3 regions of the Saccharopolyspora sp. 6V genome follow, and region 3 is predicted to be linked to each of the others. Evidence: riboswitches for the same ligand, from Rfam matches in the RefSeq annotation. Region 3 holds a riboswitch; each other region holds the start of a gene.

Region 1 (4,975 bases), on a different contig from region 3:
CGACACGCTGTGGCGGCTGTGCTGGTCGGCGCCCTCCGACGAGCCGTGGGAGGTGGCGTCGTTCGTGCAGCACGCCATGATCAACCCGGGGTTGGCGCCGCACTGGCTGGCCGGGATCGAGCTCGCCGCGCGCGCCGACCTGGTGCACATCATCGGCGGCGGGTTCATCAACTCGATCTGGCCGCGGCACTACGGGCTGCTGGCGGGCGCGGTCGCCGCGGTGCGCCGCTCCGGCGGGCGGGCCGTGATGACCGGGCAGGGCCTGTGGCCGACGCCGGAGGAGGCGCGCCCGCTGGTGCGCAACCTCGCCTCGCAGTTCGAGCTGATCGACGTGCGCGACGAGCCGTCGGCCGAGCTGCTCGACTCCGCGGGCCAGCTCACCGCCACCGGCGACGACATGTTCTTCGGCATCGCCCCGGAGCTGTACCGCACCGACGACCTGCGGGACGTGATGATCTGCCTGCAGTCGGACCTGCTGGACGTCACGGTGCCCGCGCTGGCCGGGTTCCTGCTCGACACGCTGCGCGCCTGGGACGTGCGGCCCGAGCAGGTCGGCGTCATCGAAGGCATCCCGCGGGTGGACCGCGAGGTGTTCGCCCTCGTCGAGCACGACCTGCCCGGCGCCCGCTTCTACCCGTTCTCCGAGATCATGGACCACGGGCTGCCCGCCGCCGCCGGCCAGCGCTGGCTGTCGACCCGGTTCCACATGCACCTGATGGCCGCGGCCGCCGGGGCGCACGGCGTCGCCGTGTCGATCAACTCCGGGTACTACACGAACAAGCACCGGTCGCTGATCCAGCGCGGCTCCGGCTGGGGCCTCAGCGAGGGCCTCCAGGTGCCGCCGCAGCCGCGGGAAGGCGGCTACGAGCGGTCGACGCTGGACGCGCTGCAGGAGGCCAAGTCGAAGCTCGCCTGGTCCATCTACGGGGACTGAGCCGCCGGGCCGGGCGGCGGCGCGCTCAGGCCGCCGCCTGCCCGGTCTCGCAGGTGCCCTCGGCTCGGGGCCGCAGCACGTGGATGTCCGCGGACGATTTTTCAGGCTCCGTTTCCGCCTGGGCGGACTCGGCGTCCGCCCGGCGGTCGGCGATGTAGAAGGGGGCTGCGGCCAGCACCGGCACCAGCATCCCCGCCAGCATGATCAGAATTGAAGTCCCCGTACTCAAGGCCACCGAACCCCGCGCGGTGGGAGGCGGACCTCCCACGACCGAACACGCCGAACGAACGTGTCGTGAGCCTCATCGTCGTGGCTGAGGGTGTTCGTTAACACCGCTCGAAAGTGCTCCTGATCACGCTTCCCGCGAGCGCCCGCACCGCGGCTGACCACCCGCGTCACCGCCCCCGCCGCGCCGCAGGGCACGTCGCGGAGGGTGATCGGGTCCGGGTATTCGCCGCAGCGCGGAAACCGTGCCGCCGCAACGACTTCTCACGCCGGGAGCCACTGCGCCGTCGGCCACCGCTCCAGGCGCCACGCGCCGTCCCAGAACATCCACTCGTACTCGGTGGCACGCGCGAACGCGGCCAGCATCCGCTCCCGCACCGGCTCGTCGGCGGCCGCGGCCGCCCGGTCGGTGAGCTCGCGGGCCGCCAGCACCGCTTCGGCGAACTCCTCGTCGGCGTAGGTCTCGATCCACCGCCGGTACGGGTGCGCCGACACGTCGCCGACGGCGGCGAGGATCTCACTGCCCACGTGCTGGTACACCCAGAAGCACGGCAGCACCGCCGCCAGCAGCACCGGGTAGGGGTCGACCAGCGCGCTCGCCCGCAGGAACGAGGTGTAGGCGGTGCACGACGGCGAGGTCGCCACCCCCGCCAGGTCGTCCGCGGAGAGCCCGAACTCCTCGACGTAGCCCGCGTGCAACCGGCGCTCCTCCACCAGCGCGCCCCGCGCGGCCCCCGCGAGGAACGCCGCGTCCGCCGGATCCTCGGACCGGGTCGCGGCCGCCGACAGCGCCTGCGCGAACGCGATCAGGTAGCGGGCGTCCTGCACGAAATAGAACGCGAACCGCTCCCGGTCGAGGGTGCCGTCGGTGAGCGCCGCGTTGAACGGGTGCGCCACCACGGCCCGCTGCAGCTCGGCGGTGCGTTCCCAGGCGCGGGCGCAGAAACCGCCCGCGGGCGGATCGGGCAACCTGCTCATGACCTTCGTCCTTCCGATCTCACCACCAGCGGTGGAAGTGGTGCACGGGCCCGTGCCCGCGGCCCACGTCGAGGCGCTCCGCGGCCCGCAGCGCCCCGGTCAGGTAGTCCTTGCCGTCCCGCACGGCGGTCGCCCAGTCGGGCCTGCGGGGACGCAGCGCCGCGATCGCCGCGGACAGCGTGCAGCCGGTGCCGTGGTCGTTCGCGGTGTCGATCCGCTCGCTGCGCAGCCACCGCACCTCGCCGTCGCCGCGGAACAGGTCGGCGCTGGCGGGTTCCGCGCGCAGGTGCCCGCCCTTGAGCAGCACCTGCTTCGCGCCCAGGTCGGCGAGCCGCTGCGCCTGCGCGGCCATCTCGGCCAAGCCGGTGATCTCCGGCTCGCCCAGCAGGTCCGCCGCTTCCGGCAGGTTCGGGGTGATCAGGTCGACGCGCGGCAGCAGCTCGTCGCGCAGCACCGCGACCGCTTCGTCGGCGAGCAGCCGGTGGCCGCTCTTCGCGACCATCACCGGGTCCAGCACCACGTGCGGCGGGGCGTAGCGGTCCAGCACGGCGACGACCGCGCGGATCACCTCGGCGTTCGCCAGCATCCCGATCTTCACCGCGTCCACCCGGACGTCGTCGAGCAGCGTCGTGAGCTGGGCGGTGACGAACTCCGGCGGTACCTCGCGGACCTCGGCGACACCGGTGGTGGTCTGCGCGACCAGCGCGGTCACCGCGGACATGCCGTAGGCGCCGTTCGCGGAGAAGGCCTTCAGGTCCGCTTGGATGCCGGCTCCGCCGCTGGGATCGGTCCCCGCGATCGAGAGCACGTTCGGGACCCGGTCGGATCCGGGCAGGGCAGCACGAGTGGTCACGTCGGTGACGTCCCTCCGCTAGCACGAACTAGGTCAGGTTCGACGGGTCTGCTCTCAGCCCGGCCGTCCGGGCACCCCGCGTCACTGGCCCCAACCTAGCAACGGGCGTCAAGCTGCGGACTCACTCGACGAGGCCGATGATCGCGCCCGCGGTGAACCGCTCCCCCGCCCTGCCCTGCCGCCACAGCGTTCCGCTCGCCGGGGCGCGCACCGTGCGCGGGGCGCCGTCGGTCACCACCTCGGTCACCGGGGCTCCGCTGCGCACCCGGGCGCCGTCGGGGACCAGCCAGCGGGCGAGGGAACCGGGCTCCCGCGGATCGTCGTGCGGACGCGGGAAGTGCAGGTCCGTCACGGGGTGCGCCTCCGGGTTCCGCTCGCTCGACGCGCCCAGCATGGGCGGTGATCCTTCTCACCACAAGCGGGTTCCGCGCCCGGCGCCCTGGTTCGGGCGGCCCAGCACCGGGTCAGCGGCGAGTCGAGACCGCTCCGCCGAACAGCCGCTCTCACACGATCGGAGCAGCGCAGCCGCCGGTCGCCCCCGCCACGCGAATGCAACGTGCGCGCTGATCGTTCCGTCTAGAGTTCGAGATCCGGCCAGTGGACCGAAGCCGGACGAACTGCGCGCCCGCGGGTCGTCCTGACAGGTATGGGGGTGGGACGGCAATGTTCCCCGATCAAGAGCACGTGTGGTGGATCGTCGGAGCGGGCAAGCGGGTCCGGCACGCGATCACGGTGCGCCCGGGCGCCAGACCGGCCGGTGATCCGGTGCAGACCCTGTGCGATGCGACGATCAAGCTCCCGCACGAGACGTGGCCCGCCACCAAGGAACCGTCGAGCCGCCGCATCACGGAGCGTTGCGCGGAGTGCGAGCAGGCGGTCGACGAACAGCTCGCGCGTGACGGCGATCTCGTGGTCACCACCTGGGACGCCTAGGGCGAGGGAAGTCACACCGCTCAGGGCTGATCGCCTAGTGAGGCGACCCTGCGTGGCGGATTAAAGTTGACGCAATGGACACCACTGCCGACGCCCCCCAGACCGCCCGTTCCCGCCGCTCCGCCCGGCCGGATCCGGCGGAGGTATGGGCTCCGCTGGCCGGTCTCGCCGACGCCGCAGCGCAGGGCGGGACGTCCGGAGCCGTCGCCATCACCCGCGGGTTCGACCGCAACAGCAGGCTGCGCGCCAAGGCGCTGCGCGACCTGCTGGAGGAGCGCGGGGTGGCGGCCATCGAGATCACCCCGGCCGTGGGCAGCGAGCGGCTGCTCGCGGACAGCGAGATCACGTCGGTGGTGAACCTGATCGGCGCCGGTTCCTGGCAGCCGTACCGGCTGGCCGCGAAGCTGCGCGCCCCGCTGCTGGCGGTGCGCGGCGACGAGGAGGCCGGGCAGGACTCGCGGGACGTCATCGGCGTCACCGCCGCCGAGGACCGGCGCGACGTCGCCCTCTCGCACGTGGCGGTGCGCCCGGAGACCGAGGGCCAGGGCAGCCTGATCGTCACCGCCGACGGCGAGCCGATCTCGGTGCCCGGCGGTTCCGCGGTGGTCACCCTGCGGGAGCAGCGGCTGGAGGTCCGGCTCGCGGGCCCGGACTTCGCCGAGCAGACCTTCGCCGCCACCGAAGTGCGGGTGGAGACGGCTGACGCGCCGCACCGCCTGGTGCGCGACGAGCTGCCCATCGCCGACTTCGAGGGCGCGCTGACGTTCACCGCCGAGCCGGGCGCGCTGACGGTCCGCCCGGTCTGACCTGCTGCTTCCTCGCGCGGCCCCGGCGTCCGGGGCCGCGGGGAAGCGGTGTCACAGCACCCGGTTCAGCAGCGCGACCAACGCCGCCAGCACCACGCCGACCAGCGCCAGCGCGAGCGGGGCGAGCGTGCCGGGGAACAGCGCGTTGGCGATCGTCCAGCCGAGCACGAACAGCGCCACCAGGCCCAGCAGCCCGATCATCGAGGTCATCAGCGGCCGGTGCCGCGGCAGCGCCCGCAGGTTCCC
Region 2 (4,975 bases), on a different contig from region 3:
GCGTGGCTGCGCGACATGTCGGCCACCCAGAGGAGGACGGTCGGGGCATCGGCGACGAAGTCGTAGCCGCCGCCGTCCGTGCGGGCGCTGCGGGTGAGCCTCGCCAGCTCGCGCTTGGTCTCCGGCTCCGAGATCGCGACGACGCTCCACTGGTGCAGGTTCGAGGAGGTGGACGCCGACTGGGCGGCGGCGACGATCGTCTCGAGCGCCCCCTCGGGGACCGGCTCATCGGTGAAGGCCCGCACGGAGCGGTGGGCGAGGAGGGCCTCGACCTGCTGGTTCCACAAGATCGTGGCGGGAGCGGGCTGATCCCCGTAGCGGGCGCGCAGGAGTGCATCGTGCTTCGGCATGCTCACGGTCCTTCTTTCCGAATCGGATTCGGTTATTCCAACTCGCCGCGCACCGGCGGCATTCCCGGCTCCGCGGACCGGGGCGCATGACCTCGCGCACACGACGGGCGGGTGCTGGTCCGGCGCGAGCCGGGCGAACGTGGGCGACAACACGCTCGCCGCACGGCTAAGGTCCACGGACGTCGCGGGGCCGGATCGACTTGCCCGCTCCGCTGCGAACCGAACGACGAGACCGCGTCGGATGCGAACGGCTGGGGAGGACATCGCTGACGTGCGCGTCTTCCTGGCATCGCACCGAGTCCGCTGGATCAAGCAGGTCGCCGGCGGCCACGCGCTCCCGGGCACGTGGTCCTCCGGACCGGAATTCGGGCGAACTCCGCTGGATCGCGCAGGTCGTCGTGGCTGAGCCGAGGATCCGCGACTCGACGGGGCCCGAGGAGCACCCGGAACTCGTGCGGATCTGGCGCAGCGCCGTCGATGCCACCCACGCGTTCCTCGATCCGCGGCACCGTGCGGAGATCGAGGAACGCCTGCCCGTCGGGCACTTCCCGCAGGTGCGGCTCAGCGTCGCCGAACTCGGCGGTGCGCCGGTCGGTTTCGCGGGCACGTCCGGGACGAGCCTGGAGATGCTGTTCGTCGACGCGGCGCACCGCGGGCGAGGAGTGGGCCGAGCCCTCCTCGCGCACGCGGTGGCCGAGCTCGGGGTGACGTCCGTGGACGTCAACGAGCAGAACGAGCAGGCCGTCGGGTTCTACCTCCGGCACGGGTTCACCGTCACCGGCCGCAGCGAGCTCGACGATGCGGGGCGTCCGTACCCGCTGCTGCGGATGTCCCGCGACGGGCGGGCGCGGTGACCGGCCGCTCGTCGCCCCGGGTTCAGGCTCGGGTGCTGCGCAGCGCCTTGGTGCAGGTGATCGGTTCGCCTGACTCGCCGGTGCGCCGGCCCGAGGTGAACTCCGCGTACTCCGGGCCGTCCACGGCGTACAGGGCCAGGCGGCCGCGGGCGTCTGCGTGGATGCCCCAGCCGTAGCGCTTGCCCAGCGGCGAGGAGCGCAGGCAGGCCCTGCTCCGCGCGAAGAACTCCCGGCGGGCGTCCGCCCGCTCCTCGTCCGGGATGGCGGCGCGGTCCGCGAAGACGGTGAAGATGACGTCACCGGACGTGAACTCGTACGGGTGCTCGGCGATCAGCCGGTAGGTGCGCGCTGCCACCGACGGCGCCTCTGCGTTCAGCGGGGGCACCGTCGCGGTGGTGACCGGGCAGTCCTCGGCCACCTCGATAAACGTGTTCGTGCGATCGACCCGTTCCACGCCCGGAACGGTACGCCGGGGGACCGACGGCGGATGGGGAAGCGGCCGTTCCTCGATTCCGGTGCTCCTTGCCTCGGACCGCGATCGGCTGACCCCCGATCGATGACGAACACCCGGCGAACGCGATTCCCCGACCCGCCGCCGCACCCCGCTCGGGCACGTCCGAGTGAAAGGCGTGCGGGGTCGGTAGCGCAGCGCGGCCCGCCGCGAACTGCGGGCGGCGCACCCCGGCACAGCTGAGTCGCACGCCATGACCAGGCGATTTACGTTGTGCGCATGCAGCACATCACCTTGATCTGCGGAGACTGCAACGGCAAGGGGTGCAGCAACTGCGGCGGCACCGGCACGATCACCATCGTCGAGGACTAGGACCGCGCCGAGCGGCCGCGAAACCCGCCCCGAGCAGGCCGTGCGCGGCGGGCAACGCTGCTAGCGTGCCGAAATGGCCGCCAACGGGACCGTCCTGGTCATCGGAGCCGGGGTGATCGGGCTCAGCACCGCCGTGATCCTCGCCGAATCCGGCGTGCCGGTGCGCGTGCGCACCGACGAGCCACCCGCCGACACCACCTCCGCCGTCGCCGGCGCGATCTGGGGGCCGGCGCTGCTGCAACCCGCCGACCGGGTGCGCCGGTGGGTCGCCGACACCTACCGCGCGCTGGTCGAACTGGCCGCCGACGACACCAGCGGAGTGCACCTCGCCACCGGGCGGATGGCCGCCCGCGTCGACCTCGGCGACCAGCTGCCGCCCGAAGCGCTGCTGCTGCCCGACCTGCGCCGCTGCACCCCGGACGAGCTGCCCGCCGGGTTCCGCAGCGGCTACCGGGCGACGCTCCCGCTGATCGACATGCCGCGCTACCTCGAACACCTCACCGGGAGACTGCTCGCCGCCGGCGGCGAACTGCTGATCAGCCCGGTGTCCTCGCTGGCCGACGCCGCGGCCGAAGCGGACCGCATCGTCAACTGCACCGGGGTCGGCGCGCACGAGCTCGTCGGCGACCCCGGCGTGCGGCCCGTGCGGGGGCAGCACGTCCTCGTCCGCAACCCCGGCATCAGCGAGTACTTCGTCGAAGTCGGCGCCGGACCCGAGTTCACCTCGTACGTCCCGCACGGCGACCAAGTCGTGCTCGGCGGCGTCGCGGGCGAGCACGACTGGTCCCGCGCACACGACCGCGACGACAGCGCCGCCGTGCTGCGCCGCTGCGCGCAGGTCGAACCGCTGCTCGCCGGCGCCGAAGTCCTCGGCGAGACCGTCGGACTGCGCCCCGGGCGCGACGCCGTGCGGCTCGAAACCGAACGGTTCGGCGGCGCCACCGTCGTGCACGACTACGGGCACTCCGGCTGCGGGGTGTCGCTGTCCTGGGGCTGCGCCGCCGAAGCCGCCGGGCTCGTCCTCGGCCGACCGGTGCGCTGACCGGCTCACGTCAACGCGTCGACCACCCCGTCGATCTCCTCCGCCAGCGTGAAGTCCTTCGCGGTGAGGCCACCCGCCGAATGCGTCGAGAGGGCGAACACGACGGTGCGCCAGCGGATGTCCAGATCCGGGTGGTGGTTCTCGCTCTCCGCGATCTCCGCGACCCGGTTCACCGCCTGGATGGCCTGCGGGAAGCTCGCGAACTCCACGCTCCGCACGATCGTGGTGCCGTCCTGGGCCCACTCCGGTAGCCGGGACAGCGATTCGGCGACCTGGGTGTCGTTCAGCAGTTCGGTCATGCCCACATGGTGGTCGTCGGACGGCCGGAACGCGACCGTCGACCCCCGGCTCGGTGGCGGCACGTAGACTGCCGGTCGCCACGGGAGTCCAGCGCGCTGGGCTGAGAGGAGGGGCGCATCCCCTCGACCGTCCGCACCTGAACCGGATCATGCCGGCGCAGGGAGGTGTCGCGATCAGCTCGAGTTCGCACGCGTGGCCGAGACCGGTGTGCTACTCGGGAGGACCGTTGAACCCCTTACTGCGCTGGGCCGCGGCACTCGCCGCCGCCGCGCTCACCACCGGATGTTCGCTCATCGGGAGCTCCGGCGATGACACCGCGGCGCGCACCGTCACCCTCGTCGCGCACGACTCGTTCGTCGCCGACCCGGCGCTGCTCGCCGACTTCGAGAAGCGCAGCGGCATCCACCTGGAGATCCGCAACAGCGGTGACGCCGGAGAGCTGACCAACAAGTTGGCGCTGTCCAAGGCGGCACCGCTCGGCGACGTCGCCTACGGCGTGGACTCCACCTTCGCCTCCCGCGCGCTGCGCGCCGACGTGTTCGCCCCGTACCGGCCCGCCGCCGCCGACCGCGGACCGCAGCGCTACGCCCAGGACCAGCAGAACCGGCTCACCGCCGTCGACGTCGCCGACGTGTGCCTCAACATCGACACCGCCTGGTTCGCCGCGCACCGGCTGCCGGAGCCGACGACGCTGCGCGACCTCACCGATCCCCGCTACCGGGACCTGACCTCGATGCCGGACCCGACGACGTCCTCCCCTGGATTGGCGTTCCTGCTCGGCACCATCGACGCCTTCGGCGAGCCCGGTTGGCAGGACTACTGGCGCGCCCTCGACGCCAACGGCGTGCGGCTGTCCTCCGGCTGGGAAGAGGCCTACAACCAGGACTTCTCCGGTTCCACCGGCCAGGGGCCGCGACCGATCGTGCTGTCCTACGCGTCCTCGCCCGCCGCCGAGGTCGACGAGAACGGTGCGCCGCGCACCAAGGCCCTGCTCGACACCTGCTACCGGCAGGTCGAGTACGCGGGCGTGCTCACCGGCGCGAAGGACCCGCAGGCGGCGCGGGAAGTGGTGGACTTCCTGCTCTCGCCCGAGTTCCAAGGTCAGGTCGCCGACCAGATGTACGTGTACCCCGCGGTCGACGGGGTGCCGCTGCCCGAAGGCTGGGCGGCCAGCGCGCCGCTGCCGTCGCGGCCCGCGGAACTGCCCGCCGACGAGGTGGAGAACAACCGGGACCGGTGGGTCGAGCAGTGGCGGACGCTGGTCCGGGGATGACCGGCGAACTCCGCCGCCGGGTTCCGGTGGCGCTGGCCGCGGCGGTCGTCCTCGGCTTCCTCGGGGTCTTCTTCGCCTGGCCCGTCGCGGCGATCATCGGGCTGGGCGTGCGCGGCGACGTCGGAGCGGTGCTCGCCGAGCCGGCCACTTGGCGGCTCGTCGGCTTCACCCTCGGGCAGGCCGCCGCGTCCACCGCGGTCGCGCTGCTCTGCGGGCTGCCGCTCGCCTACGTGCTCGCCAGGCTCGTCCTGCCCGGCACAGGGCTGCTGCGGGTCGCGGTGACCGTGCCGTTCGTGCTGCCGACGATCGTCGTGGGCATGGCCTTCCGCGCGT
Region 3 (4,975 bases):
GGCGTCGTCGACGGGCTCAACACCCGCCAGGCGCCGCAGGGCGTCACCGGCTGGTACCTGGACTCGGCCGCCAACTCGGTCGTGGTCACCGCCGCCGAGGGCGCGGGTGCCGCCGCGAACGAGTTCGTGCACGCCACCGGGGTGGGGGCGCAGGCCGTGCGCGTCGTCGAATCCGCGGAGTCCCCGCGCATCCTCGCCGACGTGATCGGCGGCAACGCCTACACGATCGGCGGCAGCGCCCGCTGCTCCGTCGGCTTCTCGGTGGAGGGCGGCTTCGTCAGCGCCGGGCACTGCGGCAGCGAGGGCGACACCACCAGCACGCCGTCCGGCACCTTCGCGGGCTCCTCGTTCCCCGGGGACGACTACTCCTACGTGGAGGTCGCTTCCGGTGAGACCCCGCGCGGCCTGGTGAACGACTACGCGGGCGGCACCGTCGGCGTCGCCGGTTCGACCGAGGCCGCCGAGGGCGCCTCGATCTGCCGGTCCGGCTCCACCAGCGGCTGGCACTGCGGCACCGTCCAGGCCAAGAACCAGACGGTGAACTACGCCGAGGGCACCGTCACCGGGCTGACCCGCACCGACGCGTGCGCCGAGCCCGGCGACTCCGGCGGCTCGTGGCTGGCCGGTGACCAGGCGCAGGGCGTGACCTCCGGTGGTTCGGGCGACTGCACCAGCGGTGGTACGACCTACTTCCAGCCGGTCAACGAGATCCTGGACGCCTACGGCCTGACCCTGATCACGGAGTGATCGGGAGCCCGGTCACCGGGTGATGGCAGCCGGACGGGCTGCGTCTCAGCCCCACGAGACGCAGCCCGTCTTGCTTTTTCGCTGCTTCTGCTGCGTGGGGGTGGGGTGGCGGAACCTCAGCGGCCCCCTCGCTGCGGGATCTTTTTCGCAGGTGGCCTCCGCCACATGCGAAAAAGCTGTCCTCGCGAGGGAACCGCTGAGAACCCGCGGGTGGTCTGGTTGCTCTTGTGGTCGCTGCTCAGCGGCTTCGCCGCTGACAGGAAAGAGTCGCGAACCCGGCCGGGCCGGTTCGGTGGTCAGGTGGGTAGTCCGGCCTTGAGGGATTCGGCGGCGGCGCGCGGGTCCTCGGCCTCGGTGATGGCCCGAACCACCACGATCCGTTCCGCGCCCGCCGCGACCACCTCGGCGAGGTTGTCGTGGCCGACGCCGCCGATCGCGAACCACGGCCTCCCGTGCCCGCGGTGCTCCGCGGCGTGGCGCACCAGCTCGATGCCCGCCGCCTCCCGGCCCGGTTTCGTCGGCGTCGTCCACACCGGGCCGGTGCAGAAGTAGTCCACGCCCGGTTCGGTCGAGGCCGCGTCCGCCTGCACCACGTCGTGCGTGGAACGCCCCAGCACCACCTCGTCGCCGACGATGCGCCGCGCCACGTCCACCGGCAGGTCGTCCTGCCCCAGGTGCAGCACGTCGGCCTCCGCGGCCAGCGCCACGTCCGCGCGGTCGTTCACCGCCAGCAGCGCGCCGTGCCGAACGCAGGCCTCCGCGAGCACCTCCAGCGCCGCCAGCTCCTGCCGCGCCTCCAGCGGCGCCCCGCCGGGCCCCTTGTCCCGCAGCTGGACGACGTCCACGCCGCCGGACAGCGCGGCGTCGGCGAACTCCGCCAGATCGCCCCGCTCCGCGCGCGCGTCGGTGCAGAGGTACAACCGTGCGTCGGCGAGCCGCGTGCGGATGCCGAAACCGTCCAATCCGGGCATGCCCCCAGGGTAGTCCGCGGCCGGGCGGCGGCTGACCTCGCGCGGGCGGATGAGTACGGTGGTGGTGGTTGGCACGGGAGCCCGGGATCCGGGCTGAGAGGGGGCGCAGGCCCCGACCGTCGAACCTGATCCGGGTCATGCCGGCGCAGGGAGCGCAGATGCAGCAGCAGTCGTCCGTCACCGTCGTCGGTGGCGGGGTCATCGGTCTCTCCGTCGCGTGGACGGCCGCGCGCGCGGGCCACCGCGTCGAGGTCGTCGATGCGGGGGAGCGGCGTGCGTCGTGGGTCGCGGGCGGGATGCTCGCCCCGGTCGCCGAGGCCGCGCCGGGGGAAGAGGAACTGCTGGAGCTCGGGTCCGAGTCGCTGCGCCGCTGGCCGTCGTTCGCCGCCGAGCTGGCCCGCGGGTCCGGGCTGCCGTCCGGGCTGCGCCGGGAGGGCACGCTGGTGGTCGGCGTGGACGGTGCCGACCGCGCCGAGCTGGACATGCTCGCCGACCACCTCGCCTCGCTGGGGCGCACCGTCACCCGGCTCGGCGGCCGGGAGGTGCGCCGCCTCGAACCCTCGCTGGGGCCCGCGGTGCGGCGCGGCCTGGAGGTGCCCGGCGATCTGGCGGTGGACAACCGGCTGGCGCTGGCCGCGCTGCGGGCCGCGGCGGAGGCGGCGGGCGTCCGGTTCCGCGCCGGGGCGGCGCGGCGGGTGCGGCCGGGCGAGGTGGAGCTCGCCGAACGGACCCTGCGCTGCGACGTCGCGGTGATCGCCGCCGGTGCCCGCTCCGGCGAGCTGCACCCGGCGCTCACCGGCCGGATCCGCCCGGTCAAGGGCGAGGTGCTGCGGCTGCGGGCGCGCCCCACCGCGCTGCCCCCGCCCGCGCGCACCGTGCGCGGCCCGGTGCGCGGCAGGCAGGTCTACCTGGTCCCGCGCGACGACGGCGGGCTCGTCGTCGGCGCCACCCAGCACGACGCCGGGTTCGACGAGACCGTCACCGCCGGCGGCGTCCGCGACCTGCTGGCCGACGCGGAACGAGTGCTGCCGGGCATCGCCGAGTACGAGCTGCTCGAAGCCGTCGCCGGGCTGCGGCCCGGCACGCACGACAACCTGCCGGTGATCGGCGAACTGGAGCCGGGGGTGCTGGCCGCGACCGGCCACCACCGCAACGGGTTCCTGCTCGCGCCGATCACCGCGGACGCGGTGCTGGCGGAGCTGTCGGGCCGCGAACCACCGGTCGCCGGACCGGTTCCCGCAGGCGACGGAGGAGGTCGACCGTGCAAGTGGTGATCAACGGGGCGGAACGTCCCGTGCAGGTGGATGCGACGCTGGCGGCGGTGCTCGCCGAGTTCGGCGTGCCCGAGCGCGGTGTGGCCGTCGCCGTGGACGGGACCGTGGTGCCCAGGGCGAACTGGCAGGCGACGGAACTCCGCGACGGGGCGGCCGTCGAAGTGCTCACCGCGGTGCAGGGGGGCTGACGTGGACGACGCGCTGGTGATCGCGGGCCGGGAGTTCGGCTCCCGGCTGATCACGGGGACCGGGGGAGCGGCGAACCTGTCGGTGCTGGAGCGGGCGCTGCTGGCCTCCGGCACCGAGCTGACCACGGTGGCGATGCGCCGCGCCGACGCCGGGGGCCGCACCGGCGTGCTGGACCTGCTGCACCGGCTCGGCATCGAGGCGCTGCCGAACACCGCGGGCTGCCGCACGGCGGCGGAGGCGGTGCTCACCGCGCAGCTCGCCAGGGAAGCGCTGGGGACGAACTGGGTGAAGCTGGAGGTGGTGGCCGACGAGGACACGCTGCTGCCGGACCCGGTGGAGCTGCTGGACGCGGCCGAGCAGCTCGTCGACCAGGGCTTCGTGGTGCTGGCCTACACCAACGACGACCCGGTGCTGGCGACGCGGCTGGAGGACGTGGGCTGCGCGGCGGTGATGCCGCTGGGCTCGCCGATCGGCACCGGGCTGGGCATCCGGAACCCGCACAACATCGAGATGATCGTGTCCCGGGCGTCGGTGCCGGTCGTGCTCGACGCGGGCATCGGCACCGCCTCCGACGCGGCGCTGGCGATGGAGCTGGGCTGCGACGCGGTGCTGCTGGCCAGCGCCGTCACCCGGGCCCAGGACCCGGAGCGGATGGCCGCCGCGATGCGCGCCGCCGTCGAAGCGGGCCGCCTCGCGGTCGGCGCGGGACGCATCCCGCAGCGCTTCTGGGCGAAGGCCTCCAGCCCCGGCCTGCCGGGCTGAACCGGCCTGCCGGGCTGAACCGGCCGCCGGGTGACCGGCCCGCCAGAGCGGGCGGGCCGGTCACCCGGTGATCAGCGGATGCGGAGCCGTTCGGTCCGCACGAAGTTGATCGTGTAGCTCTTCCACGGCTCGTTGCCGAGGGTCTGGTCGATCGCCGAGCGCGCGTGCAGCGCGTTCTCCACCAGCGAGCTGGCCAGCAGTTCCGTCGCGGGCGCCCCGGCGGACTGGATGTCCGGGATCTTCGGGTTGCTCCGCCCGCTGAGCAGCTGGTCCACCGCCTTGAGCGCGGGCACCGCCACGGCGAGTTCGCCCTCGGGCCGGAACGCCAGCGTCGCCACGTCCTGGCGCAGCGCGTCCAGCGCGATCGCCGCGGCCCGCGTGGTCTGCGGGTCCTCGTCCGAGTCCGGTTCGTCCAGCAGCGCGGGCATGCCCAGCAGGTCCTGGGTGCGCCGCAGCGCCAGCACGTGCGCGGATTGCATGGCGGCGCGCACCTCGTGGCCCTGCCCGGCGGCCCGCACGCTGCGCAGCAGCTCGGACACCGACCACACGGTGGAGCGGATGGCCCCGCGCACGTCCGGCACCATGCTGCTGGGCAGCACGATGAAGCTGATGTAGCCGACGCCGAGCGCGATGGCCGCGCCGACGGCCGTGTTGGACGCGAAGCTGATCGCGATGTTCGCGAGCGGCCGGTCCAGCCGCATCGCCTGGTCGATCACGGTCACCGCGATCAGCGAGCTCAGCAGCACCTGGTAGTCGGTGCGCAGCCGCTCCACCCCGAGCAGCATGCCGACGACGATCACCGGCACCAGCAGGTACACCCCGGGCAGCAGGGTGATCAGCGCGGCCAGCACCACCACGCCGAGCACCGCGCCGCCGGTGCGCTCCAGCGCGCCGTTCATGCTGTCCCGCGCCGCGGGCGCCAGCACCACGTACAGCGCCAGCAGCAGCGTGGACGCGGACGGGTCGTCCAGCAGCAGCACGATCACCATGCCGACGGCGACGGCCAGCGTGCAGCGCAGCGCGTGCCGGAAC

What was found. A riboswitch is a leader RNA that binds a small molecule or an ion and turns the genes downstream of it on or off. The one in region 3 is predicted to bind thiamine pyrophosphate.
Region 1: linked by a shared signal. The riboswitch ahead of thiD (bifunctional hydroxymethylpyrimidine kinase/phosphomethylpyrimidine kinase) and the one ahead of thiO (glycine oxidase ThiO) in region 3 are both predicted to bind thiamine pyrophosphate.
Region 2: linked by a shared signal. The riboswitch ahead of LCD35_RS09235 (thiamine ABC transporter substrate binding subunit) and the one ahead of thiO (glycine oxidase ThiO) in region 3 are both predicted to bind thiamine pyrophosphate.

What each region holds. Positions count from the first base shown of each region.
Region 1 covers NZ_JAIUKB010000103.1:656-5,630, forward strand. Annotated here, with positions in the region: gene LCD35_RS19920 (polysaccharide pyruvyl transferase family protein) at 1-934, shown strand, start outside; gene LCD35_RS19925 (hypothetical protein) at 960-1,136, opposite strand; gene LCD35_RS19930 (TenA family protein) at 1,424-2,137, opposite strand; gene thiD (bifunctional hydroxymethylpyrimidine kinase/phosphomethylpyrimidine kinase) at 2,157-2,990, opposite strand; TPP riboswitch at 2,984-3,079, opposite strand; gene LCD35_RS19940 (hypothetical protein) at 3,112-3,384, opposite strand; gene LCD35_RS19945 (hypothetical protein) at 3,654-3,923, shown strand; gene LCD35_RS19950 (hypothetical protein) at 3,998-4,729, shown strand; gene LCD35_RS19955 (hypothetical protein) at 4,781-4,975, opposite strand, start outside.
Region 2 covers NZ_JAIUKB010000039.1:10,042-15,016, reverse strand. Annotated here, with positions in the region: gene LCD35_RS09260 (NADPH-dependent oxidoreductase) at 1-350, opposite strand, end outside; gene LCD35_RS09255 (acetyltransferase) at 749-1,204, shown strand; gene LCD35_RS30420 (DUF6157 family protein) at 1,227-1,658, opposite strand; gene LCD35_RS09245 (FAD-dependent oxidoreductase) at 2,101-3,069, shown strand; gene LCD35_RS09240 (4a-hydroxytetrahydrobiopterin dehydratase) at 3,075-3,368, opposite strand; TPP riboswitch at 3,439-3,549, shown strand; gene LCD35_RS09235 (thiamine ABC transporter substrate binding subunit) at 3,596-4,642, shown strand; gene LCD35_RS09230 (iron ABC transporter permease) at 4,639-4,975, shown strand, end outside.
Region 3 covers NZ_JAIUKB010000115.1:31,901-36,875, forward strand. Annotated here, with positions in the region: gene LCD35_RS21705 (S1 family peptidase) at 1-747, shown strand, start outside; gene thiE (thiamine phosphate synthase) at 1,044-1,718, opposite strand; TPP riboswitch at 1,782-1,887, shown strand; gene thiO (glycine oxidase ThiO) at 1,877-2,992, shown strand; gene thiS (sulfur carrier protein ThiS) at 2,980-3,180, shown strand; gene LCD35_RS21725 (thiazole synthase) at 3,182-3,943, shown strand; gene LCD35_RS21730 (FUSC family protein) at 4,015-4,975, opposite strand, start outside.